Regions from separate parts of the Kitasatospora sp. NPDC056181 genome, predicted to be linked through region 1. Evidence: riboswitches for the same ligand, from Rfam matches in the RefSeq annotation. Region 1 holds a riboswitch; each other region holds the start of a gene.
The links. A riboswitch is a leader RNA that binds a small molecule or an ion and turns the genes downstream of it on or off. The one in region 1 is predicted to bind cyclic di-AMP.
Positions count from the first base shown of each region.

Region 2: it holds a riboswitch for cyclic di-AMP, as region 1 does, so the genes downstream of both, ACFC1F_RS06555 (NlpC/P60 family protein) here and ACFC1F_RS30725 (transglycosylase family protein) in region 1, are expected to answer to the same signal.
Region 3: it holds a riboswitch for cyclic di-AMP, as region 1 does, so the genes downstream of both, ACFC1F_RS19060 (transglycosylase family protein) here and ACFC1F_RS30725 (transglycosylase family protein) in region 1, are expected to answer to the same signal.
Region 4: it holds a riboswitch for cyclic di-AMP, as region 1 does, so the genes downstream of both, ACFC1F_RS24145 (M23 family metallopeptidase) here and ACFC1F_RS30725 (transglycosylase family protein) in region 1, are expected to answer to the same signal.

Region 1 is NZ_JBHJUK010000104.1:13,803-18,003, forward strand. Features, by position in the region: gene ACFC1F_RS30715 (LacI family DNA-binding transcriptional regulator) at 1-778, shown strand, start outside; gene ACFC1F_RS30720 (hypothetical protein) at 837-1,037, opposite strand; gene ACFC1F_RS30725 (transglycosylase family protein) at 1,222-2,493, opposite strand; cyclic di-AMP (ydaO/yuaA leader) riboswitch at 2,480-2,680, opposite strand.
Region 2 is NZ_JBHJUK010000009.1:98,818-103,018, reverse strand. Features, by position in the region: gene ACFC1F_RS06565 (NYN domain-containing protein) at 1-113, shown strand, start outside; gene ACFC1F_RS06560 (C40 family peptidase) at 324-1,367, shown strand; cyclic di-AMP (ydaO/yuaA leader) riboswitch at 1,694-1,848, shown strand; gene ACFC1F_RS06555 (NlpC/P60 family protein) at 1,859-3,010, shown strand; gene ACFC1F_RS06550 (NlpC/P60 family protein) at 3,237-4,201, shown strand, end outside.
Region 3 is NZ_JBHJUK010000046.1:9,794-13,994, reverse strand. Features, by position in the region: gene ACFC1F_RS19070 (SDR family NAD(P)-dependent oxidoreductase) at 1-145, opposite strand, end outside; gene ACFC1F_RS19065 (cytochrome P450) at 482-1,798, shown strand; cyclic di-AMP (ydaO/yuaA leader) riboswitch at 2,025-2,196, shown strand; gene ACFC1F_RS19060 (transglycosylase family protein) at 2,202-3,095, shown strand; gene eno (phosphopyruvate hydratase) at 3,343-4,201, shown strand, end outside.
Region 4 is NZ_JBHJUK010000067.1:18,473-22,673, reverse strand. Features, by position in the region: gene ACFC1F_RS24155 (GNAT family N-acetyltransferase) at 1-334, opposite strand, end outside; gene ACFC1F_RS24150 (hypothetical protein) at 377-1,249, shown strand; gene ACFC1F_RS24145 (M23 family metallopeptidase) at 1,366-2,226, opposite strand; cyclic di-AMP (ydaO/yuaA leader) riboswitch at 2,239-2,397, opposite strand; gene ACFC1F_RS24140 (YiaA/YiaB family inner membrane protein) at 2,643-2,933, shown strand; gene ACFC1F_RS24135 (alpha/beta fold hydrolase) at 3,043-3,870, shown strand; gene ACFC1F_RS24130 (TetR/AcrR family transcriptional regulator) at 3,915-4,201, shown strand, end outside.

The DNA of each region.
Region 1 (4,201 bases):
GCAGGTGCTGAGCCGGCACGGCTTCACGCCGGTGCTCTGCACCCAGACGCCCGGCGGCTCCACCGAGGACGAACTGGTGGAGATGCTGGTCGACCGGGGCGTGGCGGGCATCGTCTTCGTCTCCGGCCTGCACGCCGACACCACCGCTGACCACGACCGGTACGCCCGGCTGACCGGCCGGCAGGTGCCGTTCGTCCTGATCAACGGTTTCAGCGAGAAGATCGACGCGCCGTTCATCTCGCCGGACGACCGGGCCGCGATGTGGATGGCCGTCCAGCACCTGGCCGAACTCGGCCACGAGCGGATCGGCCTGGCCGTCGGGCAGCGCCGGTACGTGCCGGTGCTGCGGAAGATCGAGGGCTTCACCGCGGCCATGCGCGAGGTGCTCGGCCGGACCACCGAGGAGGCCCAGGACCTCGTCCACCACACGCTGTTCAGCGTGGAGGGCGGGCACGCGGCGGCCGGCGCGCTGCTCGACAAGGGCTGCACCGCGATCGTCTGCGGCAGCGACATGATGGCGCTCGGCGCGATCCGGGCGGTGCGCCAGCGCGGGCTCTCGGTGCCGCAGGACGTGTCGGTGGTCGGCTTCGACGACTCGCCGCTCATAGCGTTCACCGAGCCCCCGCTGACCACCATCCGCCAGCCGGTCGAGGCGATGGCCACCGCGGCCGTCGACGCCCTGCTGGAGGAGGTCGGCGGGAACGCCGCCCAGCGCGGGGAGTTCATGTTCCAGCCGGAGCTGGTGATGCGCGGTTCCACGGGCGCAGGCGCCCGCTGAGCGACCACGACCGGGGCCCGGAGAGCAATCCGCTCTCCGGGCCCCGGTCGTGCGTTCGTCAGCCCTCCTGGGCCGTCGGGCGTTCGTGGCCCGACCGCCGGCCGTCGACGGCGTCGCCGGTCCGGCTCCCGGTGCGCCGGCCCCGGGCCAGGTAGTCGCGCAGGACCAGCTCCACGGCGTCCTGCGGGCTCCGGGTCCCGGCGAGCATCATCACGTCGATGGCGAGATTGGCGTCGAGGGTGACGGTGACCTGGGCCATGGGTGACTCCTTCTCGGGTGCGGAGCAGCAGCATGCCCGCTGCGCCCCGATTCCACCACGGCCTCCACCGGCCCCGCACCCGCTGCCCGTGGGCGGGCAGGCCGAAGCCCCCGGGAAGAGCGACCAGACTCTTCCCGGGGGCTTCGGCGTACCTGCGCGGGCCCGGGAGCCGCGCGCCGGGGGATCAGACCCGGCCGGCGAAGTCCGGGGCCCAGTTGGCGATGGTCTCGGTCCGCACGCCCGCGCTCGGGTTGGCGGCCTCGACGTACGCGCCGTTGCCGACGTAGATCGCGACGTGGTAGACGCCGGAGTCCTGGCCGTTGTTGGACCAGAACAGCAGGTCGCCCGGCTTGAGCGCGTCCAGCGAGACGTGGGTGGAGGCGGCGGCCTGGTCGGCGGCGACGCGCGGGATGGAGACGCCCGCGGCGCGCAGCGCGGCCTGGGTCAGGCCGGAGCAGTCCCAGCCGCCGTTGCCGGTGCCGCCGTAGACGTACGCCTGGCCGACCTTCGACTCGGCGAAGGCGACCGCGGCGGCCATGCTGCCGGTGGCGGCCTGGGCGGGCGCCTGGGTCTGGGTCTGGGCGGCCGGCTTGGCGGCCGGGGCCTGGGTCTGGGCGGCGGGCTTGGCGGCGGCGGCCTGGCCGGAGTTGCCGGAGCTCCGGTCGAACCAGTCGAAGCCCTTGCCGGACTCGTCCGAGGCCTGGGCGCGGTCACCGAGGGTCAGGTGCTGACCGGGGTAGATGACGTGCGGGCCGTCGGTCAGGGTGGACCGGTTGAGCTCGTACAGCCGCTCCCAGCCGCCCTGGACGTTGTTCTTGTCGGCGATCGAGGAGAGCCAGTCGCCGGCGACGACGGTGTAGTCGTTGGAGGCGGCCTTGTCCTGCCACTTCTTCGACCAGTTCTGGCCGGACTGCGGCTTGGCGGAGTCGGTGGAGGCCGGGGCCTGGTCGGCCTTCGGCGCGGCCGGCTTGGCGGCGGGGGCCTGCGCGGCGGGCGCGGCCGGGGCCGGGGTCTGCGCGGCGGGCTTGGCGGCCGTGGTGGTGTCGACGGCGGCGGGGGTGCCGCCCTTGGTCAGGCCGGCCTGGACGGAGCAGACGGGCCAGGCGCCGGGGCCCTGGACGGCGAGCACCTTCTCGGCGATCGCGATCTGCTGGTCCTTGGTGGCGAGGTCGGCGCGGGCCGCGTACGCGGTGCCGCCGAACTCCGCCCAGGTGCTGTTGGTGAACTGGAGGCCGCCGTAGAAGCCGTTGCCGGTGTTGATGCTCCAGTTGCCGCTGCTCTCGCACTGCGCGACCTTGTCCCAGGTGGCGACGGAGGCGGCGGAGGCGGTGCCGGAGGTCAGGCAGGGGACGGTGAGACCGATGCCGACGACGCCGAGGGTGGCGATCGCGCGGCGGGTGCGGCTGGACAGGCGGGTGCCGTTGGTGGGCAGCATGAAGACGCGGTCCTCTCCCACGCCTGCGAGGTGAGCTGTCGGATTCGGGCTGGAGTTGCCCGGCCGCGCTGTGGACGCGGCTTCACCCCTAGCCCTGAACCGGTACGCGGACCGGTCCGGGGCGACTTACCTGTGGTTCCCCCGCTCCTGCCGTGGTGCGTTCTGCGCTGCCAGCGCACCCGACGGCAGGACTCGGCGTTGCGGATGAGCTGGGTCCGTGTGGCCACGAACGGGGAGCACGTTAAGCAGACTTAAGTTCAAACCGCAAACATGTGTGACGCTCGTCACGGTTTGCGGAAAGCCTGCGGAAAGGCTGTCCACCATGATCAGAAATGACCGTTTTCGCGCAACGCCCGCCGCGGTCAATGCAACTGCCTGTGCTTCAGGAGGTCGGGACCGACGCAGCCGTCCGGGGGGAGGGCTGCGCAACGATGGCCATGGACGAGGAGCCGGACGCGGGCCGGCCGGCCGCCGGGCCCCGCGGAGCGCATCGCCGGGCAAAGCATCGCAGACCGGACATCCCGCCTGAAGCGGCCCGAACTCCCTTAAGTCGCCGCACAATGCTGCGCCGGCTCGCGGTCGGCACGGTGTTCGCGGCGGTCGGCGGCGAGGAGGCCCTGCGACGACGCTCGCTGACCGGCCCCACGGCGCCCGTCGCCGCCGGGGGCACCGCCACGAGCCCGGCCGGGACGGGAGGCGACGGAGCCATGGACCACGGCCACGCCGCGCCGGCGCCCTCCGCCGGCGCCGCGGAGGGCGGCGCGCCCGGGCAGCCCGCCGTCGCACCCGTCGTCGACCGGAACGGCCGCCCGTGGTCCGACCCGGCCGGCTGGGGCGGCAGGGTGCCCGGCCCGCAGAGCGCCGTCCGGATCACCGACAAGGTGCTGCTGGACACCGACGCCACCGTCGCCTCGCTGCTGGTCGAACCGGGCGGCGCCCTCACCTTCGCCGCCGGCCGCACCGTCACCCTCGCCTCGGCGGGCAACGTCGAGGTCCGCGGCACCCTCGCCCTCGCCCCCGACGACACCGCCGTGCACACCCTGCGCTTCCCGGCCGTCGACGAGAAGCGGTTCCGGGGCGACGGCATGAAGGGTGGTCGACACCGACGTCGGCCTCTGGGGCACCGGCGCCGGGTACCTGCGGCTGGACGGCGCCGCCAGGACCGCCTGGGTACGCGCCGCCGGCGGCCTGCGGGCCGACGACACCACCGTCACCCTGGCCGCCCCGCCCGCCGGTTGGCGGCCCGGCGACGAACTGGCCGTCACCCCGACCGGCCCGCCGGGCGAGGACGGCTCCTCCACCCGCTACGACCTGGCCGTCGTCCGGTCCGTCAGCGGAGCCGGCGTCACCCTGGAGCCGCCGCTGAAGTACGCGCACCCGCGGGTCCCGGCCGGAGGGGGCGTCACCGTCGGCGCCGAGGTGCTCAACCTGACCCGTGGCGTCCGGGTCGAGGGCAGCGCCGAGGGGCGCGCCCATGTCCACATCACCAGCTCCCGCCGGGCCGACGTCCGGCACGCCGCGCCGCCGTTTCCACCGCCCACCACGAACTCGCCGGGGAGTCCGTCACCTTCAGCCGCAGCCGGTTCACCGGCTACCGCCGCGCCGGGGTCGCCTTCCGGGCCACCCCGGACGGAAGGCCGGACGACCTCCTGGTGCTGGACCGCGAGTTCGGCGGCAACGAACTCCGGGTCGACCCGGAGTCCGGGCCACCCGGGAACATCCTGCTGCG
Region 2 (4,201 bases), on a different contig from region 1:
GCCGTCCGGTCGTGGTGGTCTCCACGGACCGGGAGGTCGCCGACGGCGTGCGGAAGGCCGGCGCGCGCCCCGTGGCCTCGATTCTGCTGCTGAACCGGCTGGCCCGGCCGTAGGCTGTTGCAGGCCCTTCGCGACGGGGATGACGCCTGGTCAGCGCCCGGTTTGCGGTGGTGTGGGGATCTTGTGAAGTCAGGGCGGCGGGCCGGAGTTCACGCCATCGGGGGAGTGGCGCAAAGCCTGGATCTTCACTAGGGTCTGGCGTCAAACCTATTTTCCGGATTCTCACTCGATCGGGTGAGTCCGTTGGAAGAAGGAGCCGGTCCTTGGCCTCCCACCGCCGTCCCAAGCAGCCGAGCCGCGCGCGGGTCTCCGTGCTCACCGCTGCCGCGGCGACCGCGGTCGCCCTGTCCGCCCAGGTCGCCGCCCACGCGGCGCCCAGCCCGTCCCCCAAGAAGGAGGACGTGAAGGCGCAGATCGACCAGCTCCAGGAAGAGGCGGAGCAGGCGACCGAGAAGTACAACGGCGCCAAGGAGCGGGCCGACCAGCTCCGCAAGCAGTCCGACCAGCTCCAGGACCAGGTGGCACGCGGCCAGGACCAGATGACCCAGCTTCAGGGCGGTCTGGCGGCGGTGGCCGGCGAGCAGTACCGCTCCGGCGGCATCGACCCGTCCGTGCAGCTGATGCTCACCTCCGACCCGTCCGGCTACCTGGACAAGGCCTCCAGCGTGGAGCAGGCCAGCTCCAGCCAGGCCGACGCGCTCAAGGGCCTCCAGGACCAGCAGCGCCGGCTGGACCAGCAGAAGGCCGAGGCGGCCGCGATCCTCGCCTCGCTGGACAGCACGACCAAGGACCTCAACCAGTCCAAGGCCGACGTCAACCAGAAGCTCAAGGCCGCCCAGGACCTGCTGAACTCGCTCAGCGCGGCGGACCGGGCCGCCCTGAAGGCCGCCCAGCAGCAGGAGGACCGGGCCTCGCGCGGCAGCGAGCGGGCCGACCTCGGCAGCCTGCCGCAGGGCAGCGGCATGGCCGGTGCCGCTGTCGCCAACGCGATGAGCAAGCAGGGTTCGCCGTATGTCTGGGGTGCCACGGGGCCGAGCGGCTTCGACTGCTCCGGCCTGATGGTCTGGGCGTACGGGAAGGCCGGCGTCTCGCTGCCGCGCACCTCGCAGGCCCAGGGCAACTACGGCACCCGGGTGCCCTCGCTCGCCGAGGCCCAGCCGGGCGACCTGATCATCTACCGCGACGACCGCAGCCACGTCGGGATGTACATCGGCAACGGCATGGTCGTGCACGCCCCGCACACCGGCGACGTGGTGAAGGTGATGAAGGCCGACGCCATGAAGATCAACACCATCCGCCGGGTCTGACGGACCGGCACGCCCGAGGGCCGGGACGCGGCCCTGTGATCCGCGCCACCTCCGGACGGGGGTGGCGTCGGCGTTTCCGGCCGCACGGTGACAAGCGATCAGCTCCGTGTGCGGCGCTGGTCACGCCCGGTCATATTCACAAATGAACTTGGGTATTCTCCCGTCTTTTTTCTGACAAGGATTTGAACGGATCACGGTTCTGTTACTAGGGTCGTGTCTCGAACCACCGCACAGTCGATCACCCAGCCTGGGTGGCGGCGGGGGTTTACCGCCGAGTTCGTCGAAGCAGCGGGACGGGTCGCACGACCTGTCCGACGGGGAGCCCCGTAGTTGGGGCGCTGTGGAGCGGAGCCGGGGAACCATGTTCCTCCGGGGTGAATCGGCGCCAGGTCGGCCGCTGGAGCGGTCGGTGAGGCGTCGTAGGGCACGCTTCCGGCCCGAACCCGTCAGCTCACCCGGTAGGCGGGCGTTGGAAGAAGGAGTCCGCCTTCGTGGCGTCCCATCGTCGTCCCAAGCCTGCCGGCCGCGCCCGGGTCTCGATCATGACCGGTGTCGCCGCGGCAGCCGTCGCCCTCTCCGCGCAGTCCGGCGCCCACGCCGACCCGACGCCGACCAAGGACCAGGTCAAGGAGCAGGTCGACCAGCTCAACGAGCAGGCCGAGCAGGCGACCGAGAAGTACAACGGCGCGCAGGCCAAGCAGCAGGAGCTGCAGAAGCAGGTCGGCGAGCTCCAGGACAAGGTGGCCCGTCAGCAGGCGTCGGTGATCGAGGCCCAGGGCGGCCTCGCCGAGATCGCCGGCGAGCAGTACCGCAACGGCGGCATATCGTCCACCGTCCAGCTGATGCTCTCGTCCAGCCCCGACAACTTCCTGAACCAGGCCGGCGCCCTGACCCAGGCCAGCAGCACCCAGTCCGGCGCGCTGAAGGACCTCCAGGAGCAGCAGCGCAAGCTCGACCAGGACCGCAACGAGGCCCAGGCGAAGCTCGGCGAGCTGGAGTCGACCACCCAGCAGCTGAAGGCGTCCAAGGAGGACGTCCAGGCGAAGCTGGCCAAGGCCCAGGACCTGCTCAACACGCTGACCGAGCAGGAGCGCCAGGCACTGCGCGCGGCCGAGGAGAAGGCCGCCGCCGAGGCGAAGGCGAAGGCGGACGCCGCGAAGGCCGACGCCAAGGCCAAGGCCGACGCCGACCGCGCCTCCCGCGACAACGCCCGCACCGACCTCAGCGGTTCGTCGTCCTCGACGCCGGCGGCGAGCAAGCCCGCCGCGCCGTCCGCGCCCGCCGCCAACGGCTCGCGCGCCGCCGCCGCGATCGCCGCCGCCGAGAGCAAGCTCGGTTCGCCGTACGTCTACGGTGCCACCGGCCCGAGCTCCTTCGACTGCTCCGGCCTGACCGGCTGGGCCTACGCCCAGGCGGGCGTGTCGCTGCCGCGCACCTCGCAGCAGCAGGCCGGCGCCGGGACCAACATCGGCACCAACATCGCCAACGCCCAGCCCGGCGACCTCATCATCTACCGCGCGGACGCCAGCCACGTCGCCCTGTACGTGGGCGGCGGGCAGGTCATCCACGCGCCGAAGCCCGGTGCGGTGGTCCGGTACGAGACCGCCACCATGCTGCCGATCTCGGCAATCGTGCGCGTCTGATCCGCATCAGCCCCGGCAGGCCCGGTCTCCCCTCGCGGGAGGCCGGGCCTGCGGCTTTTCCGGTGGCTCGGCCGAATGTCCGATTGGGAGTCAAATATTCGGGTTGGGAGGGGTTTGGACTCGATCGCCCGGACTCGCTAACGTCTGCCACCGGACTCCCGCTCCAGAGCCGCCCGCCCCCCGGTGCGGCGGCGGGGCCGGGCCGCAGGACAGGAGCCACCGTCGCATGGCCGTGCACCGCCGTTCCCCGCTGTCAGGTGCGCACGCGCTCGCCCGTGCGCTGGTGCTGACCGCGGCGGCCACCACCGTGCTCGGCATGGCCACCGGAGGCACGGCCCAGGCCGCGCCGGGCTCGCCGGACGCACCGTCCGGCCTCAAGGACGTCAAGACACAGGTCGAGCAGCTCTACGACGAGGCCGAACAGGCCTCGGAGCGGTACAACGCGGCGCTCGACGCACAGCAGCGGCTCCAGCACCAGACCGGAGACCTCCAGCAGCAGGTCGCCGTCGCCCAGGACGAGCTCAACCAGCTGCGCGGCGACCTCGCCACGGTGGCCGGAGCCGAGTACCGCGGCGGCGGCATGGCGCAGACCGCCCAGCTGATGCTCTCCGCCGACCCCGAGGGCTACCTCTCCAAGGCCCGCACGCTGGACCAGGCGGCCGAGCGGCAGAACGAGACGCTGCACGAGGTGGTGGCCCGTCAGCGCCGGCTCGACCAGCGCCGCGCCGAGACCTCCGCCAGGCTCGTCGAACTGGACCAGACCCGCCGCGCCCTCGCCGAGAGCAAGCAGCAGATCCAGCAGCGGCTGGCCAAGGCGCAGAAGCTGCTCAACAGCCTGGGCGCCGGTGAACGGGCCCGGATGGCCGCCCAGGACGCCCGCGAGGCCGAGCAGCGTGCCACCCGGGGCACCGACCGGCTCGACCTGGGCACCGCCCCGCCCGCGTCCGAACGCGGCGCCGCCGCGCTGGCCGCCGCCGTGAGGATGATCGGCTCGCCCTATGTGTACGGATCCACCGGGCCCCGCGCGTTCGACTGTTCCGGTCTGATGTACTGGAGCTGGCGGCAGGCCGGAGTGACCCTGCCGCGCACCTCGCAGGCCCAGGCGTACGCCGGCCGGCGGGTCGGCATCTCCGACGCACGACCGGGAGACCTGGTGATCTTCTACCGGGACATGCACCACGTCGGCATGTA
Region 3 (4,201 bases), on a different contig from region 1:
CGGTGGCGAGGTCCTCGGCGATGCCCTCCCGCTGGTCGGCGATGAGCACCCCGACGGCGCCGGCGGCGGTGAAGCGGCGTGCGAGATCGGCACCCGACCCGCCGTCGAGTACGGCGATGACCACGACTGCCCCGGTGACCCGCATGGTGCGCTCCTCCCTGTGGGCGGCTCCGCACCGGCGCCCACGTGTTGCTTTGCGGGAGGATCGTAGGCTTGTCCTGACCCTCCGCAACAGGGATTACCCCTCAGGTGACCAGGCTCACGCCTGCCACGCCCGGGAACCCTTCGGCAGGGCCCCTCGAACAGGCGCCCCGCCGACGCCCCGCCGACGCCCCGCGACACGCCGCCGACTCCCCGCGACACCCCGAGGAACCGCCCCCCGGCCCCGTCGGACGGACGTCCCGCCGACGCCCCGCCAACGCCCCGCACCTCCGGGAACCGCCCCCCGGACCCCGGGGATCCCACCGGATACCGTCGACACATGCCAGTTCAGCCCGATTCCGCCCGCCCGCCGCTCTTCACCTGGGACTTCGCCGCCGACCCGTACCCGGCCTACGCGTGGCTGCGGGAGCACGAGCCGGTGCACCGCACCACCCTGCCGAGCGGGGTCGAGGCCTGGCTGGTGACCAGGTACGCGGACGCCCGGCAGGCCCTCGCCGACAGCCGGCTCTCCAAGAACCCGCTCCACCACAGCACGCAGGCCCACAGCACGGGCCGGGTCGGCATCCCGGGCGAACGCCAGGCCAACCTGATGACGCATCTGCTGAACATCGACCCGCCGGACCACACCCGGCTGCGCCGGCTGGTCTCGAAGGCGTTCACGCCCCGCCGGGTGGCCGAGTTCGAGCCGAGGGTGCAGCAGCTCACCGACCGGCTGATCGACGGCTTCGCGGAGCGCGGCAGCGCCGACCTGATCCACGAGTTCGCCTTCCCCCTCCCCATCTACGCGATCTGCGACCTGCTCGGCGTGCCCGCGGAGGACCAGGACGACTTCCGGGACTGGGCGGGCATGATGGTGCGGCACACCAGGCCGGGCCAGGGCGGGGGCCAGCGCGGTGGTGTGGGGCGGGCGGTGAAGCGGATCCGCGCCTACCTGGCGGAGCTGATCCACCGCAAGCGGGCGGACCTCGGCGACGACCTGATCTCCGGCCTGATCCGGGCCAGCGACCACGGCGAGCACCTGACCGAGAACGAGGCCGCGGCGATGGCCTTCATCCTGCTCTTCGCCGGGTTCGAGACGACCGTCAACCTGATCGGCAACGGCACCTACGCCCTGCTGCGCAACCCGGACCAGCGGGCGCTGCTGCAGGATTCGATCGCCCGCGGGGAGAGCGCCCTGCTGGAGACCGGGATCGAGGAACTCCTGCGCTACGACGGGCCGGTGGAGCTGGCCACCTGGCGGTTCGCGACCAGCCCGCTGACCATCGGCGGGGTGGCGATCCCGGTCGGCGACCCGGTGCTGGTGGTGCTCGCGGCGGCGGACCGGGACCCGGCGAGGTTCGCCGACGAGAACACCCTCGACCTGGCCCGGGCGGACAACCCGCACCTGGGCTTCGGGCACGGCATCCACTACTGCATCGGCGCCCCGCTGGCCCGGCTCGAGGGGCGGGCGGCGCTGGCCACCCTGCTCTCCCGGCTGCCGGATCTGCGGCTGGCCGAGAACCCGGACAACCTGCGCTGGCGAGGTGGTCTGATCATGCGTGGACTTCGTGAACTTCCGGTCGAATTCACTCCCGAGAAGAAGCCCGTCGTCCCTGCTGACGAGCCCTCCGCCGGGGCCTCCGACATCACGGACTGATGCCTCGACACACTGACGGGACGTCTCCGACACGCCGAAACAGGGGGGTTGAACCGTCATCAAAGCGGACATACCGCCTTCGTTGGTAGGCGATCGGCCACTCACCGTAATTTCTGTGTGATATCGGCGATATGAGCTTGTGATTGGTAAGAGGATCTGCCTACCCTCCCTGAAGTTCGCAGCTGCGGACCTCGTGCGCGGAACGCCGAATCCTGCCCGCCGTGCCACGGGAAACCGACCAGACCCCTGGGCAGGGGCGGGGGAACCAGGTTTGTTGCCGTCCCCCACGGCTTGGGGTGAAGCCGCCCGCGCGGGCAGAGAGCCTTCCGCGCGACGCGGCCGGGCCACCTCCCGGTCCGAACCCGACAGCTCACCTCGCAGGCGTGCGGAGAGGGACCCATTCATGCTGTTCGTTGGAACTGGCCGTCACCGTCGTCGCACCCAGGCCGAGAAGGCCATCGCAGTCGCCGGTGTGGCCGGCGTCGGACTCGCGATGCCGATCCTCACCGCCACCGGCGCCTCGGCGGCCCCCGTCTCGACCTGGGACGCGGTCGCCCAGTGCGAGAGCGGCGGCAACTGGAGCATCAACACGGGCAACGGCTTCTACGGCGGCCTGCAGTTCACCTCCAGCACCTGGAAGGCGTACGGCGGCACGTCCTACGCGCCGCAGGCCAACCAGGCCAGCAAGGGCCAGCAGATCTCGGTCGCGGAGAAGGTCCTCGCCTCGCAGGGCCCGGGTGCCTGGCCGGTCTGCTCGCAGAAGGCCGGCCTGAGCAAGGGCGGTGCCCCGGCCTCGGTCGACACCGCCTCGGACGCCAAGCCCGCCGCGCCGAAGCCGGCCCAGAAGCCCGCCCAGCCGAAGCCGGCCCAGCAGCAGGCCCAGAAGCCCGCCGCCCAGCAGCACGCGCAGCAGGCCCAGCAGTACGGGCAGCAGCAGGCCACGACCCCGGACTTCTCCGGCCACGGCGGCTGGGACGCCGACGCGAAGGTGTACTGGTACCAGAGCAACGGCGACTGGTACTGGACCAGCCACCAGAGCGTCTACCAGCAGTACGCCGGCCAGGGTGCGGGTCAGGACAACCGCGCCGCGCAGGCCGCCCCGGTCGCGCAGAGCGCCCCCGCGGCCCAGCAGCACGCCGGCCACGGCTACACCGTCCAGTCCGGCGACACGCTGGCCGGCATCGCCGCCACCCAGGGGCTCTCCGGGGGCTGGCAGGCGCTGTACGACGGCAACCGCGGCACCGTCGGCGCCGACCCGGACCTGATCATGCCCGGACAGGTGCTCAACCTCGGCTGAGCGCACCCTCTCTCACGGTGACTCGGCGAAGGGGGCCGGATTTGGCCCCCTTCGTCCGCATCTGGTCGGCTTCCGTCGGGCAACCAGGTGAACTACCGGGGGGTAGCAGGGCCACACGCTGAGACGGGACCGAGGTCAGCGTGGCCCCGAGAGCCCGTGCGGTTAGGCTCTGGTCGTAACGACTCCGCAATCGTTCGTCCGACAGCACCCACCGTCAGTCGAACCTGCTTCCGCTAGGAGATGCCTCGTGCCGTCCATCGATGTCGTCGTAGCCCGTGAGATTCTCGACTCGCGTGGCAACCCCACGGTCGAGGTCGAGGTCGGCCTCGACGACGGCAGCACCGGTCGTGCCGCTGTCCCGTCGGGTGCCTCCACCGGTGCCTTCGAGGCCCTGGAGCTGCGCGACGGTGACAAGAACCGCTACTTCGGCAAGGGCGTCGAGAAGGCCGTCCTGGCCGTCATCGAGCAGATCGGCCCGGAGCTGGTCGGCTACGACGCCACCGAGCAGCGCCTGATCGACCAGGCCATGCTCGACCTGGACGCCACCCCGGACAAGTCCTCGCTCGGCGCCAACGCCATCCTGGGCGTCTCCCTGGCCGTCGCGCACGCCGCCTCCGAGGCCAGCGACCTGCCGCTGTTCCGCTACCTGGGCGGCCCGAACGCGCACGTCCTGCCGGTCCCGATGATGAACATCCTCAACGGTGGCTCGCACGCGGACTCCAACGTCGACATCCAGGAGTTCATGATCGCCCCGATCGGCGCGGAGTCCTTCTCCGAGGCCGTCCGCTGGGGCGTCGAGGTCTACCACACCCTCAAGGGCGTCCTGAAGGAGCGCGGCCTCTCCACCGGCCTCGGCGACGAGGGCGGCTTCGCGCCGAACCTGGACAGCAACCGCGAGGCCCTGGACCTCATCACCGAGGCCATCCAGAAGGCCGGCTACGTGCCCGGCCGCGACATCGCGCTGGCGCTGGACGTCGCCGCCTCCGAGTTCTACGAGGACGGCGCCTACCAGTTCGAGGGCAAGGCGCTCACCTCCGCCGAGCTCATCGAGTACTACGCCGACCTGGTCGCCTCGTACCCGCTGGTCTCCATCGAGGACCCGCTGG
Region 4 (4,201 bases), on a different contig from region 1:
CCCAGGTGTCGGCGCGCAGCGCGTAGCCCAGGTGGGCGGAGCGGTGGCCGCCGACGGTGAGGGCGGCGGTGCCGATGGGGGTGGCGTCGGCGGGGTCGCCGGCGTCGGTGTGCCGGGTGACGGCCAGTCGGTAGACCGTCCGCTCCTCCTGGAGCGCCTCCTCCAGGTACTGCTCGATCTGGTCGGCGCAGTCCTCGCGGTCGCGCGGCTCGAAGGGCAGGTAGCGGGTGGCCTCCGGGTCGCCGAAGACCGCGTGCAGGGCGTCGACGTCGCCCGGCGTGTGGTGGAACTCGCGGATGGCCAGGCGGGGGCCGGTGAGTCGGACGGGGACCATGTCTGCCGACCCTACCCGCGCTTTCCGATTACCGTACGTCACATGGAAGAAGATGACCTGCGGCTCGCCCCGCGCACCAAGGCCGCCGACCTGCTCGCCTGGGCGGAGGCCGAGGGCCGCGCGCCGGTGGCCGAATCCGCGGTGCGAGCGGTGCTGGCGCTGCTGGAGCTGGGCGAGAGCAGGATGCACGACGGCTGGCCGGAGCTGACCTCGAACGCCGTGGAGCAACTGCTGTACGAGCGGCTCCACCTGTACGTCCAGCCCGCGCCCGAGCAGGACCCGCTGGCGTACGGCGAGGCGGTGCGGCTGTTGGTCGACCACCAGCGCGCGGCGAAGCGGCTCAACGCCAAGCGGCAGGAGCGGCTGCACGCGGAGGCCGAGTGGCAGGGCGAGGTGGCCGCCGGACTGCTGCGCCGGGCCGACCTGGTGACCTGGCCCCGGCTCTACGCGGTGCTGCTGTGCGCGCACGACGTCGACCTCGCCGACAAGGCGGCGGTGCGGGAGTGGCTGACGGCGTTCCGGGAGCTGGCCGAGGAGGACCGGCGGGCCGCCTTCGAGGCGCTGGCGGCGGCCGGCTGGCTGGACGAGGCGGACGAGGAGGGCTGGGGCGCGGCCCGGGTGCTCTCGGTCGGGATGGCCACGGACGGCGCCCGGCGGCTGCTGGAGCAGGGCCTGATGCGGCGCAGCTACCGCAACCTGGCGGAGCTGACGGCGCTGGGCCGCCCGATGCCGGACGAGTTGGCGGGGGACTTCGGGGCGTTCGAGGAGGCGGCGGTCGAGGCGGCGCTGGACCTGTTCGGCGAGTGGACGGTGCCGGGGCTTCCGCGGCTGCTGGTGGCGGAGTTCCCGGACCTCGCGCCGGAGCCCGGCCAGGAGGAGATCGACGCGTACCTCGCGCAGCTGCCGGGGGAGTGAGCGCGGGGGCACGGGGGCGCGGGCCTGGTCCGGTCCGCGCCCCCGGGGCGTGCCCCTGGGCGGGACGCACGGGTGCCCCGGCCGTCGTCGTGACGGCCGGGGCACTCCGGTGCTCGTCAGGGGGTGATGCCGCGCTGCTCGAACCAGCTCTCCGGGTCGACCGGGGCGCCGCCGCCCGGGCGGACCTCCAGGTGCAGGTGGGGGCCGGTGACGTTGCCGGTGGCGCCGACCTTGCCGAGCTGCTGGCCGGGGACGACCTTGCCGGAGCCCTTGATGATCGAGGAGAGGTGGCAGTACCAGATCTCGGTGCCGTCGGGCAGCGTCTCGACGATCCGGTAGCCGTAGGAGCCGGCCCAGCCGGCCGAGGTGATGGTGCCCTGGCCGACGGCGTAGACCGGGGTGCCGGTGTCGGCGGCGAAGTCCAGGCCGGTGTGCAGGTGGGCCCAGTAGGAGGCGCTCTGGCCGTAGTGGGCGGAGAGGTTGTAGTCGCGCACCGGCAGGTTGATGGCGGCGAGCTTGGCCTTCTCGGCCTCCTCGGCGGCCCGCTTGGCCTCCTGCTGCTGGGCGGCGCGCTTGGCCTCGGCCTCCTTGGCGGCCTGGAGCCGGGCGCCCTCCTCGGCGGCGGTGCGCTGGCTGTCGGCCTGCTGCTGGATCCGGGCGGCGAGGGCGAGGCCGGGGTCGGCGGCGAGGGCGACCGGGGTCTCGTCGGGGGCCTCGACGGCGGGGGCGGCGGCCGGGGTCGCGGAGGCGAAGCCGGTGGCGCCCAGGGTGGCGGCGACGGCGGTGACGCCGAGCAGCGGAGCCGTCCCGCGGGTCTGACGCGGCATCCGGTGCCGGTTGGCCTCGGCGGCCTGCGGGGCCGCCTCGTCGGAGGGCCCGCCGTACTCGCCCGGGTGGGCGGGCGGCCACGGGTGGTCGAGCAGTTGGGTGCCGGCGGAGGAGCCGGGCAGGTTTGCCGGAGAGTGCGTCGACGCCACGGAGGCGCGCTCCTTTCCTTCCTTCGCGCCTACCGGGTTAGCTGACGGGTTCGGAGCAGGAAGGTCTCCTACGGCTGGGCCTGGGCCCGGCCGATTCACCCCAAGGAACGTGGTTCCCCGGCTCCCTGGCCTGCCCGAAGGCCGGCCGGCGGGATTAGGCGACGGCGCACGGTGCCGTCTGGGTACGGCGTTGGGGACCGCGCTGCGTTATCAAACGTTAATCCTAGGAGCCCCTGATTCCAAGCCATCCGTCAGGAGCAGCCGGACACAGCCCGGACACTACGTGACCCGATGGGCATTTTGGGGCGATTGACAACAACTGACACTACCGAACGTTATTGGACGTCAACGAACGAACCCCTACTTGAGTACCCCTACTCATGTGCGACCCGGCCCGGCGCGGCCATCCTGACGCCATGAACGCACCGATGCAGTCACGCACCACGGCCGCGTACTACGTCCAGGCCGTGCTCTCCTTCGCCCTCTCCGCCGGCGCCCTCGCGACCGGGATCGCCTACCTCCCGGTGGGCGGCTGGACCCGGGCCTTCCTCGGGGTCGGCCTGCTCTACACCGTCACCTCCTCGTTCACCCTGGCCAAGGTGGTCCGCGACAAGCAGGAGAACAGCGAGATCGTCACCCGGGTGGACCAGGCCCGGCTGGAGAAGCTGCTGGCCGAGCACGACCCGTTCAAGGTGGAGGGGGTCTGATCCGGGCCATCCTCGGATCCGGTCGATAGCTTGACGGCTAAGGCTATTAGCCTTAGCTTTATGGGTGTCGGCACCACCGCCGACGCCCCGGCGGACCGAGGAGGCCCCCATGTCCCGCACCACCGCCCCCACCACGCAGTACCTCGACGTCACCGGCGGCCGGATCGCCTACGACGACACCGAGCAGGGCGACGGCGCCCCCGTCGTCCTGCTCCCGGGGATGCTCGACAGCCGGGCCGCCTACCGGCACCTGCGCCCGCTGCTCGTCGCCGCCGGCCGCCGCGTGATCACCATGGACCTGCGCGGCTTCGGCGACTCCTCGATCGTCTGGGACGACTACTCGCCGGCCGCGATCGCCGCCGACGTCCTCGCCCTGCTCGACCACCTCGGCATCGGGCGCGCCGTCCTCGCCGGCAACTCGTACACCGGCGCGACCGTGGTCAAGGCCGCCGGCGACGCACCCGAGCGGGTCGCCGGGATCGTCCTGCTGGACGCCTTCGTCGAGAACCTGCCGCCGAACGCCCTGCAGCGCGCGATGTTCGGCGTCATGGGCAAGCTGCTGGTGCACTCCCCGGCCTTCTGGGGCCTCTACCACCGCAGGATGGCCTACCCGACCGCCAAGCCGGCCGACTTCGACGCGTACGTGGACGGGCTGGTCGCCGCGATGCGCACGCCCGGCCGCAAGACCGCCACCCGCGGCCAGGTCCGCGGGGACTCGGCGCCCGTCGGCTGGACCGCGGCCGTGCGGTGCCCGGCGCTGGTCGTCATGGGCAGCAAGGACCCCGACTTCCCCAAGCCGGAGGTGGTCGCCGACCGGCAGGCCGCCGCGCTGAACGGCCGCAAGGTGATGATCGAGGGCGCCGGCCACTACCCGATGGCCGACCACCCGCAGGCGACCGCCGACGCGCTGCTCGGGTTCCTCGCCGAGCTGGCCTGAGCCCTCCCGCCCCACCGGAACCGGACCCACGGAGAACCGCCCCCATGCCCCGAGTAGGACTCACCCCCGAGCAGGTCGTCGGCCACGCCCTCGCCCTCATCGACGAGCAGGGCCCCGAGGCCCTCACCCTGGCCGCGGTCGCCGCGCGGGCCGGGGTGGCCACTCCCTCGCTCTACAAGCACGTCAGCGGCGGCCTCGCGGAACTGCGCCGGCTGGTCGCCGTCCGGGTCACCGAGGAGCTGGCCGACCGGCTCGCCGAGGCGGCCGTCGGCCGGGGCGGGGACGACGCCGTCGCCGCCGTCCTGCGCGCCTACCACGCCTACGCCACCGA